3 regions of the Skermanella mucosa genome follow, and region 1 is predicted to be linked to each of the others. Evidence: predicted binding sites of a transcription regulator. Region 1 holds the regulator's gene; each other region holds the start of a gene.
What was found. Region 1 encodes PhoB, which activates phosphate uptake and scavenging genes when phosphate is short. Its sites were predicted from a motif close to TNTCATAAAACTGTCA; they were not measured.

Region 2: JL100_RS10050 (choice-of-anchor I family protein) is a predicted target of PhoB. The motif match lies at 2,139-2,154, and genes of this name have one in related genera.
Region 3: JL100_RS23590 (CYTH and CHAD domain-containing protein) is a predicted target of PhoB. The motif match lies at 2,156-2,171, and genes of this name have one in related genera.

The regions. Positions count from the first base shown of each region.
Region 1 is NZ_CP086106.1:6,392,156-6,395,656, reverse strand. Features, by position in the region: gene JL100_RS29725 (HesA/MoeB/ThiF family protein) at 1-380, shown strand, start outside; gene JL100_RS29720 (DsrE family protein) at 377-796, shown strand; gene JL100_RS29715 (GNAT family N-acetyltransferase) at 810-1,271, opposite strand; gene phoB (phosphate regulon transcriptional regulator PhoB) at 1,343-2,053, opposite strand; gene phoU (phosphate signaling complex protein PhoU) at 2,072-2,797, opposite strand; gene pstB (phosphate ABC transporter ATP-binding protein PstB) at 2,865-3,501, opposite strand, start outside.
Region 2 is NZ_CP086106.1:2,232,799-2,236,299, forward strand. Features, by position in the region: gene JL100_RS10050 (choice-of-anchor I family protein) at 1-2,044, opposite strand, end outside; gene JL100_RS10055 (M20 family metallopeptidase) at 2,421-3,501, opposite strand, start outside.
Region 3 is NZ_CP086106.1:5,070,517-5,074,017, reverse strand. Features, by position in the region: gene JL100_RS23595 (ParA family protein) at 1-438, opposite strand, end outside; gene JL100_RS23590 (CYTH and CHAD domain-containing protein) at 457-2,040, opposite strand; gene JL100_RS23585 (class I SAM-dependent methyltransferase) at 2,240-3,283, opposite strand.

The sequences.
Region 1 (3,501 bases):
GGACGCTGGTTTCGGCGGCCATGCTCCGGTTCGATGGGCAGATCTCCACCTTCAAGTCCTATCTGGGCGGTCCCAATCCCTGCTATCGCTGCATCTTCCGCGAACCGCCGCCGCGCGGGCTGGTGCCGAGCTGCGCCGAAGGCGGCGTGCTGGGGGCGCTGGCCGGCGCCGTCGGCTCGATCCAGGCGATCGAGGTCCTGAAGGAGCTGCTCGGCATCGGGGACAGCCTGTCCGGACAGTTGCTGATGTACGACGCGCTCCACACCAGCTTCCACAAGGTCCGGGTCCAGCCCGATCCGGAATGCCCGCTGTGCGGACGGCATCCGACCATCACGGACCTGTCCGCGCATCCGTCCGGGCATGACGGAGCCCTGCCATGAGCGGGGCTTCGACGCTGTCGCTGGTGGTGTTCTCCGGCGGGTTCGACCGGGTCCACTACGCGCTGGTGATGGCGAGCGCCGCGGCGGCGACCAACCGCAAGGCCACCCTGTTCTTCACCGGCCGGGCGGTCCTGGCGTTGAAGGCCGGGGATGGCTGGCGCGGGCTGGACCCTGCCGACGACGGCTCGTCGCCGGAGGAGCGCAACGCCCATTTCGGCCGCAGCGGCCTCGCCGAGTTCGAGGAACTGCTGGAGGCCTGCGTCGCCCTGGGCGTGACCGTGATGGTCTGCGAGATGGCGCTGAAGGCGATCGGCCTGGACGCGTCCGCCCTGCGCGACGACGTGCCGGTGGTGACCGGCGGCGTCGTCACGCTGCTGAACGGGGCTCCCGGCGACGGCAACATGCTGTTCGTCTGAATCCGCCGGCCGATTACCGGCGGCGCCACTCTTCCCGGGTTATTTCCCAGATCCCGGCGGGGAAGCGGCCCGAGACGAAGCCCCTTTCGTGGATGCCGACCAGCCGCATGCCGTCGCGTTCCGACAGCCGGCAGGACCGCAGGTTCACCTCGGCCTTCTGGACCCGGAGGACGGGGCGGCCGAGGGTTTCGAACCAGAAATGCATGACGGCGGCGCTGGCTTCGGTCATCAGGCCCCGCCCCTGCCAGGCGGGATCGAGCCACAGGCCGCGATTATCGTCGAGCTTGTCCATCAGGCTGACGATGCCGATCAGCCGGTCGGGCTCCGCGCGGGGGCGGATCGACCAGTGCCATTCGGCGCCCCGCGCCATGGCGGGAAGTGCTGCGTCCCGGATATGGGAGAGGGCGCCGTCGGCCGGATAGGGCCATGGCACATGGTCGGCGAGGAACCGCACGATCTCCCACCGGGGGAACACGTCCTGGACCGCGCCGGCGTCGGAAAGCTCCAGCGGCCGGAGGACCAGCCGGGGCGTCTCCAGGACCGGGATCAGGCGGCGCCGCCCTTGACGTCGAGCGCGTAGCCCGCCGAGCGGACGGTGCGGATCAGGTCGTTGTCGTTTTCCTCGTTCAGCGCCTTGCGCAGCCGGCGGATATGCACGTCGACGGTGCGCGGCTCCACATAGACGTCGTGGCCCCAGACCAGGTCGAGCAATTGCTCGCGCGAGAAGACCCGGCCGGGATGCTGCATGAAGTGGCGCAGCAGGCGGAACTCGGTCGGCCCCAGATGGATGTCGCGGCCCTGGCGGCGCACCCGGTGGGCCGCCAGATCCATCACCACGTCGTTGAACCGCAGCATCTCCTCCGCCAAGCCGGGGCTGGCGCGGCGGAGCACGGCGCGCATCCGGGCGACCAGCTCGGTGGGGGAGAAGGGCTTGGCGATATAGTCGTCGGCCCCGGAGTTGAGGCCGCGGACCTTGTCCGCCTCCTCGCCGCGGGCCGTCAGCATGATGATCGGGATGTCGCGGGTCTTGGGGTTGCGCCGCATCTGGCGGCACACCTCGAGCCCCGACATCAGCGGCAGCATCCAGTCCAGCAGGACGATGTTGGGCGTCTGCTCGGCGGCGAGCAGCAGCGCCTCCTCGCCATCTCCCGCGGAAAGGGTGCGGAAGCCCTCCTTGTCGAGATTGTACTTGAGGAGCGTAACGAGGTCCGCCTCGTCCTCGACGATGAGGACGAGGGGTTTCAGCGCCGAATTCATGGGATGCCTTGTTCCAAACTAGTCCTGCGTTTCCGGCTCGGGGGTGACGACAGCATAGCTGCTTTCGTCACCCTTGGGGCGTTCCGTCGTCAGCGGGTGCCCGATCACCAGGAAATGGATCGTCTCGGCGATGTTGGTCGCGTGGTCGCCGATCCGTTCCAGGTTCTTGGCAATGAACAGAAGGTGCGTGCAGGGCGTGATGTTGCGCGGGTCTTCCATCATGTAGGTCAGGACCTCGCGGAACAGGCTGGTATAGAGGTCGTCCAGCTCCTCGTCGCGGCGGCGCGCCGCCACCGCCTTCTCCACGTCGCGCTCGATGAAGGCGTCGAGCACATCCTTCATGATCTCCTGGACCAGCCGGCCCATGCGGGGGATCGCGGCGGCCGGACGGACCGCCGGCACCTGGGCCAGGGCGATCGACCGCTTGGCGATGTTGGCGGCGTAGTCGCCGATCCGCTCCAGGTCGGCCGCGATCTTCAGCGCCGACACGATCTCGCGCAGGTCGGACGCCATGGGCTGGCGCAGGGCCAGCAGGCGGAGCGTCTCCGCGTCGACGTCCCGCTCGTAGCCGTCGACCCGGAGGTCGGACTGCATCACCTGGGCCGCGATGGTCGTGTCGCGGCGGACGACGGCCTGAACGGCCGCCTCCACCTGGGCCTCGGCGACGCCGCCCATCTGCGTGATCAGATTCGCCAGCCGCTGCAGTTCCTGCGCGAACGACTTGACGATGTGCTCGTTGCTCATGCGCCGCTTCCCTGAATTGCCCGATTATCCCGAATGACGTCCCGCCGATCAAGCCGGCGGGGCCGGCTCAGCCGTAGCGGCCGGTGATGTAGCCCTGGGTCCGCTCGTCGCGGGGATTGGTGAAGATCTCCTCGGTGTCGCCCACCTCCACCATGTCGCCCAGGTGGAAGAAGGCGGTGCGCTGGGACACGCGGGCCGCCTGCTGCATGTTGTGGGTGACGATCACGATGGTGTAGTTCTCCCGCAGCTCGTCGATCAGCTCCTCCACATGGGCGGTCGCGATCGGGTCGAGGGCCGAGCATGGCTCGTCCATCAGGATCACCTCGGGGCTGACCGCGATGGCGCGGGCGATGCAGAGGCGCTGCTGCTGGCCGCCGGACAGGCCGGTGCCCGGCTCCTTCAGGCGGTCCTTCACCTCGTTCCACAATCCTGCGCGCTGCAGGCTCTTGGCGACGATCTCGTCCATCTCCTCCCGCCGGCTGGCAAGGCCGTGGATGCGCGGACCATAGACGATGTTGTCGTAGATCGACTTGGGGAACGGGTTCGGCTTCTGGAACACCATGCCGACCCGGGCGCGGAGCTGGACCGGATCGATCGCCTTGTCGTAGATGTCCTGGCCGTCCAGCGTGATCAGGCCCTCGATGCGGGCGATGCCGATCGTGTCGTTCATGCGGTTGAGGCAGCGCAGGAACGTGGACTTGCCG
Region 2 (3,501 bases), 2.2 Mb from region 1:
CGATGTCGTCCAGCGAGTCCTCGCGGACCGACAGGTTCTGGATGCGCTCGTCCTCGGCCTGCGCGGTCTCGGCTTCGTCGAACGGGGTCTCGGCGAACTCGGCGGCCAGGTACTCGGCCAGGGCGTCCTGCTCGGTGCCGGGGTCGGCGAAGGTCGCGGCGCCCGGGTCGGTCGGCACGTCGGCCAGATCGACGCGGTTGGCGAACTCCGGATCGGCCTCGATGAACTCGGGGAACGGATAGCCGTCGCCGCCGTCCGCCAGGAAGCTCAGGGTCACCAGCCGGATGGCGTCCGGCGCGTCCGGGGCGACCTCGCCGTCGGCGACGACGGTCCGGGCCGGTTCGCCCTGGTCGTCCAGCAGCACGGCCGTGCGCACCCGCTCGCCGGCCGGCAGGTCCGGGTCATAGCTGAAGGCGACGCCGCCGACCTGGGCGAACTGGCCGGGAGTGGCGCCGGGGCCTACGGCGGCGACGCCGTGCTCCAGGGCGGCCTTGAGCTGTTCGGCCGTCACGGTCAGCGTGGTCAGGCTGTTGTTGAAGCGCAGCGCGTTGGAGATGTCCAGCTCGGAGACCTCGCCCGCCTCCTTGCCGGCTTCCGGGTTGGCCTGGGTCGGCAGCAGGGTGCCGTCATCCGCCACCGTGCCGATCGGCGCGCGGATGCCGCCGCCGTTCTTGATCGAGACCTGGACGTCCGGGTCGATCTCCCGCGCCGCCGCGATGTTGGCGTCGGACGACAGGTTGCCCAGGTTGGTCTCCTCCGTCCGGACATTGATCCGGCGGCCCTCCAGGAATACCGAGCTGAGGCCGAAGACGTTGCCGTCCTGGGCGTCCACGATACCCTGGACTTCTCCCACCAGGTCGCTGACCTCGCCGGCCGCGGTGCCCTCGGCGAATGGGTCGGCGCCGTCGTAGAGCGCCGCGACCTGCTCGTCCGTGGTGGCGATCGGGCCGCTCTCCTCCGGATCGATGCCGTCCGGAATCAGCACGCCCTCGGCGTCGAACTCGACCACCAGCCGGCCGACATAGCTGTATTCGCCGTCGGTCGAGACGATGGCGATCGGGTTGCCGTCCGCTCCGGTCGCGGTGACCGGGTAGGGGCCGGCAGCCTCGTCGCCGGGTCGGAGCGTGTCGGTGTCGTCGGCCAGGATCGTGTCGGACCCGCCGGCGATGATCACGTCCACGCCGTTCAACAGCGGTGCCAGACCCTGTTCAAGGGCGAGCTGCTGGAGATGGCTGACCAGGACGACCTTGGTGACGCCCTGGTCGGCCAGCCGGGCCGCCTCGGCATTGACGATCTCCGCCAGGGTGGAGAGGTCCTCGTCCGAGCCCTCGACCCCGACCGTGCCGGGGGAGGAGATCTCTGCGAGGCGCGGCGTGGTCAGGCCGATCACGCCGATCGGCTCGCCGTTCTCCTCGATGATGGCGCTGTTCGCGATCTTGGCCGGATCGGCGGTACCGGCCGCCGCGGCGTCCAGGTCGGTGCGGAAGCTGTCGGCGGTTCGGATCTCGTCCGTGTAGAGGGATTCGAGTCCGGAGCCGGTGAATTCCAGGTTCGACGACAGGTAGGGGAACTGGGCGCCCATCCAGTCGATCCCGGACAGCGGCGGTTCGCCGGCGTCCGGCGCCCCGGCGGCCACGCCGATGATCGAGGAGATGGCGTCCAGCCCGAGGTCGAACTCGTGGTTGCCGAAGGCCGAGGCGTCGAACCCGACCAGGTTCATCACCGAGATGTCGATGCGGCCCTGCGCCGGAGCCAATTCTTCGAAGCTCACATCGTCGGCATCGGCCGGCAATCCGTACAGGAAGTTGTAGGCATCCGCGAAGGCGGGACCCAGGTCGGGATCGGCGGAGGCGTTGAAGAAGGGGCCGGGAATATAGTTGTCGCCGGCCGACAGGGTGATGGAGTTTTCCTCCTCCGCCTCCAGGGCCTGCTCGATGGCGGCGAAATTGGGTGCCCGCTGGATCGCGTCGATGCCACCTTCCAGGTCAGAGGCATGAAGTATCTGGAGACGGAAGGTCTCGTCGGTGCTGATCGTGCTGGACATCAAGTAAGCCCTCCCTACGCCTGTATAATAAGTGCGGCAACCTGCGTGATGACACGGAGCCGCGATTGGCTGGGCGGACATTTTCAGAAAGCGATTTCAGTAATATTACAAGTCGATGATAATCGGCTTGGCTCGATTATTGGATTAATCCAAACGGCCTTAAAAATTTACATATAATAATATTAAAATAATAGGTTAATGTTCTTGTGTCGGCTCTCGGATCGTGGACTGGAGCACCATCGATTCCACTGTCCGCACCAGGCGTTGGCCAAGGTTCATGGGTCCGGATACCGCAGCCACCTCGTGGAAGGCGGCACCTTCGACGAGGTAGTGCGGGTCCGGTCGAATGTCGAACTGCCGAGCCGGCTCGTTATCCTCAGCCGGCCCTCTCCAGGCCGCACCAGCCCGCCATGAACAGGGCGAGGACCCGCGTCACGTCCCGCAGGCTGTCGAGCGACACGGACTCATCGATGCCGTGGATGCCGGCGGCCTCGGGGCCGTAGCAGGTGGCCGGCGTGTTTCCGTAGAGATTGAAGAAGCGGGCATCGGTGGTGCAGGTCGCGGCCAGGTCGGCCGGTTCGCCGCCGAGCACCGTCCGGTGGCTGTCGGCCAGCATGCGCATCATCGGGTGCTGTCGGTCGATCACGCAGCCCTCGGCCTGGAAGCCCCGCCACTCCACCTCGACCCGCAGCCCGCCCAGCTCCCTTTCCGCCTCGCGCACGGTTCCCAGGACGGCGTCGCGCACCTCGGCCGTGGTCATGCCGGGATAGAAGCCGATCCGGACGTCGATCGTGCAGCGCGACGGAACCGAGGACGTCCATTCGCCGCCCTCGATCCTGCCCAGGTTGAAGTTCACGGGATGGCGGTGGTCGGCGTATGCGGGATGGCGATGTCCCGGCTCGTTCCAGCGCTCCTCCAGCCGGCGCAGACGGTCCATCAGGGCGAAGGCGCTCTCGATGGCGTTGCTCCCGGCCGAGGTGTCCAGCACATGCGCCGGCTTGCCGGTGACGGTCAGGCGCACCCACATCACGCCCAGCTGCGCCGTCATGAGGGTGTGGTCGAAGGGCTCGGGGATGACCGCGGCGTCGGCGCGGTAGCCGCGGTGGAGGCAGGCCAGCGCGCCGTTGCCGGTGCATTCCTCCTCCACCACGGACTGGAGATAGACCGGCGCCGCCGGGGCGAACCCCAGCTCGCGGAGCGCCCGGAAGGCGGTGGTGTAGGCGGCGATCCCGGCCTTCATGTCGCCGGAGCCACGGCCGAACAGCCGCCCGTCGCGCACCACGGGCTCATAGGGCGGGTTGCTCCAGAGCTCTCCCGGTCCTTCGGGAACCACGTCGATATGGCCGTTCAGGATGAGCGAGCGCCCCGTCGCCCCGCGCGGCCGGTGGATGCCCACCACATTCTCCCGCCCGTCATAGGACATGACCGAGGGGGAGTAGCCGGGCAGGGCGCGGATC
Region 3 (3,501 bases), 1.3 Mb from region 1:
CTTGGTCCGGGCGCGCAGCCGGTTGCCGACCACCGCGACCGCCTTCTTGTTCTTCGCGATCGGCTTCAGCTCTTCCAGCTTGTCCAGGAAGCGCCGGGTCGCCTGCTCGTCGAAGGTGCTGGGCAGCACCGGGAGCACGATGATGTCGGCCAGCTTGACCAGTTCCTCGATCTGCTTGGTCTTCAGCGCGGCCGGCGCGTCGATGACCAGACGGCCCGGACCCTTGGGCGGAGTCGCCAAGTCCTTGCTCCAGTCCAGCCCGGTCAGGGGGGCCGCGTCGGCCGGACGGCGGTCGACCCAGCCCAGGCTGGATTTCTGGCGGTCCACGTCGGCCAGCAGGGTATTCTGCCCGGCCGTCGCGAAGGCGGCGGCCAGATGGGTCGCGATCGTGGTCTTGCCGCAACCGCCCTTGATGTTGGCGACGAGGACTGTGAGCATGGTGGCGGCGATCCTATCCTAGCCGTTCGACGGCTTCGACCAGAAAGGCCTGGCCGAGGCGAAATTCTCCCAGTCCTGGACCAGCCGCGGCTCGATCTGCGCCACTCCGCGCGCATGCCAGCCGATCACCATGCCGCCGCCGATGCGCCACAGGCCGGAGCCGCCCGTCTGTTCGTTGGCCAGCCGGCCCATCAGGGTTTCGGCGGTGGCGACGTCGTTAAGGTGGCCGAGGTCGTCCTGCAGGGCGGCGAGCCGGCGCAGATACTTCGCCGTGGCCTTGTCGCCGTAGAGCGAACGGAAGAACTCCGCGGCGTAGCGCAGCTTCTTCAGGGAGATGCGAAGCTCGTGCCGCTGCTCGGCCCGCAGGTGGGCGAAGCCGGCGCCGCGCCGGCGCGCCTGCTTGTGCCGCTTGGCGAGCAGCCCGTCGGCCAGATCGGTGACCGGGGCGAACAAGCGGGCCGCCTCCTCCGACAGCGGCTGCTGGCGCCAGGAGCGCGCCTCCAGCCAGCTTCCCAGCTTGAGCAGCAGGGTGGTGTAGCGGGGCGACAGGATGGCCTCGCGCGCCCGCCCGTAGGCCCGTTCCCTGCTGGCCAGGGCCGCCTCGCGGAGCGCGGTCAGCGGGCCGCCCCGGGCGGCTTCCTCGTCCAGCGCGCCTTCGACCGGGGCCAGCAGGTCCGCCAGGAAGACGTCCCAGTCCCGCGCGTTGCCGAGTTCGCCGGCCAGCCACTTCACCTCGCCGGCCAGCCAGTCGTACTGGCCCGGCGGCACCAGCTTGCGGAACAGCCCCAGGGCGGAGCGCAGGCGGCGCAGCGCCACCCGCATCTGGTGGACGCCCTCGGGGTCCGCGCCCTTGAGCGCCGACGCCTCGTTCAGCACCATGTGGCTCAGGCAGTTGCGCATGATCGAGGCCAGCGCCTGCTCGGCGGTATGCTCCGGCGTCAGCAGCAGCTTCTGCGCCTTGACCGCCGACTCGGTCTCCCCCGCGGCCAGGGCGTAGCCGCGCTCCGCCTTGGTGCGGGTCTCGATCCGCAGCGGCGCCACGCCCGACAGTTCCAGCGCCAGGTCGAACAGGGCCTGGGGGTCGCCGCCTTTCAGCTCCAGCTCCAGTTCCGCCAACGGCATGACCTCCCCGCCGGACGTCCGGATCTCGCCCTGGTCGATGGCGACCTCGATCACGGTTTCGGAGCCGTGGCCCGCGACGGCGTTCAGCATCCGGACCTGCCGCTTGACGTGGCTGGCGAAGACCGGCAGCAGGTCGGCCTGGGTGACCGTACCCAGAAGGCGCAACGGCTCCTCGTCCGTCACGGCGGCGAGATCGGGTTCGGCGGTCGGCACCGCGCATTCCCACTCGCCCCGGCTGAATACGCCGCCGGCATGCTGGTTGGCGGCCTTGATGGTCTGGACGAAGCTGCGTCCCTGCTTGCGTACCCGCAGCGTCACGTCGCGGCTGCGCAACCTCAGGTCTTCGGTGTCGTAATAGACGCTTTCGAGGTTCTTGGCGGCCGGACGGCCCGCCGATCCGGCCAAGGCCGGGGAATTGCGGAAGCGGGGCAGATGCTGCGGTTCGACCCGCAGCTTCAGCTCGATCTCCTGGCTTGCCATTCTTTCGTATCTCTCAACCCGGGGCCAATGTCAGCCCCTGAGGTTTGTCATGAAACTGAAAACATTGGAAAACTTTATAGGAGACAGCCGATATACAAACAATATGTAATATTACTGTCATAAAAATGTAATAAACATGCTTTCGCCGGCAAGACGACGGCGGCGGAGTGCTGGTGTCGCCGTACCGCCGCCGATGCTATCACCGCTTGCGCAATACCACCACCTTGGACATGAACGCCAGCGTGGTTTCGACGACTTCAAGGCCGGCTTCGGAGAACAGCGCGCCGATGTCCTGCCGGATGTAGTCGTCGTAGTAAGGTTCGTAGAAGGCCAGCGGGAACAGGTCCAGCAGGCCGTCGTAATCCGGCCGGTCGCCCTTCTGAAGGGTTTCGACGAACACCAGGATGCCGTCCCGCTTCAGCACCCGCGCCATCTCGGCCGCGGCGGCGGCCCGCACCTTGCGGGGCAGTTCGTGGAACAGGTAGATGCAGGTGACCGCGTCGAAGGTCCCGTCCGGGGCGGGTATGCCTTCCGCCGCGGCCTGGACGAACCGGGTGCGGGACCAGGGGCTGAGCAGTCGCCGGGCCTGGCGAAGGTAGTTCGGGCTCAGGTCCAGGGCCGTGACGTCCAGCCGGGGGTAATTGTCCTTCACGAAGGTCAGGAAGCGCCCCGTGCCGCAGGCCACGTCCAGAAGCCTGCACTCGGAGACCCGGCGCTCCCGGAAATGGTGGTGGAGCGGCACCAGCGCCTGCCGGCGCATCGCGTCCGCGCCGCCGCCGAACAGTACCTCCACCTGATGGTCGTACAGTTCCGCCGAGTGGTCGCTGAGATAGCCGTCGGTCTGGTAGTGGAAGTTCTGCATATAATAGCGCGGCAGCTTCGCGCCCTCCGCCCGCCGCTCCTCGAAGACCTCGGTGGCGATCCGGCCGCGCCGCCGCCGCCGTACCTCCGGCAGGTCCTGGAAGAAGCGGACCGCGTCGCGCAGCACTTTGCGCGGCGGCTCCACCATGTCGTGGGGCATGCGGTAATAGCCCGCGTCGATGTTGGCGAAGTCGCGGCGCATCAGCGCCCGCAGGTCCGCAAGGATGGTCGCCCGGTCCGGCGTCTTCAGCCCGGCCGGTACCCGGTCCTTGGGAACGGCCCGGCCGTCAAGCTTGGCCGCCAGGAGGTACTGCCCGAAGAACCACGAGATGCGGGCGGTCTGGCTGAGGGCATAGGCCGCGCGTCCTGCCGGTCCGATCATGGTCGAAGCTCCGTCAACGTTGGCGATCATATCAGAGGTATGCCGGTTTGCCGCGGCGCCAAGGCAAGAGAAGGCAAGCCAAGTCGAGCGGGGCCCGGCCGGGCCGGGGAGGCGGGGGCCGTCGATTTCGATACGGGTAGCCTGTCATAGTCGCCGCCCGGTGCGGCGGCGGGACATTGATTTGCCGGGCCGGTTGTGGTTGGTTCCCATCGCTGCGA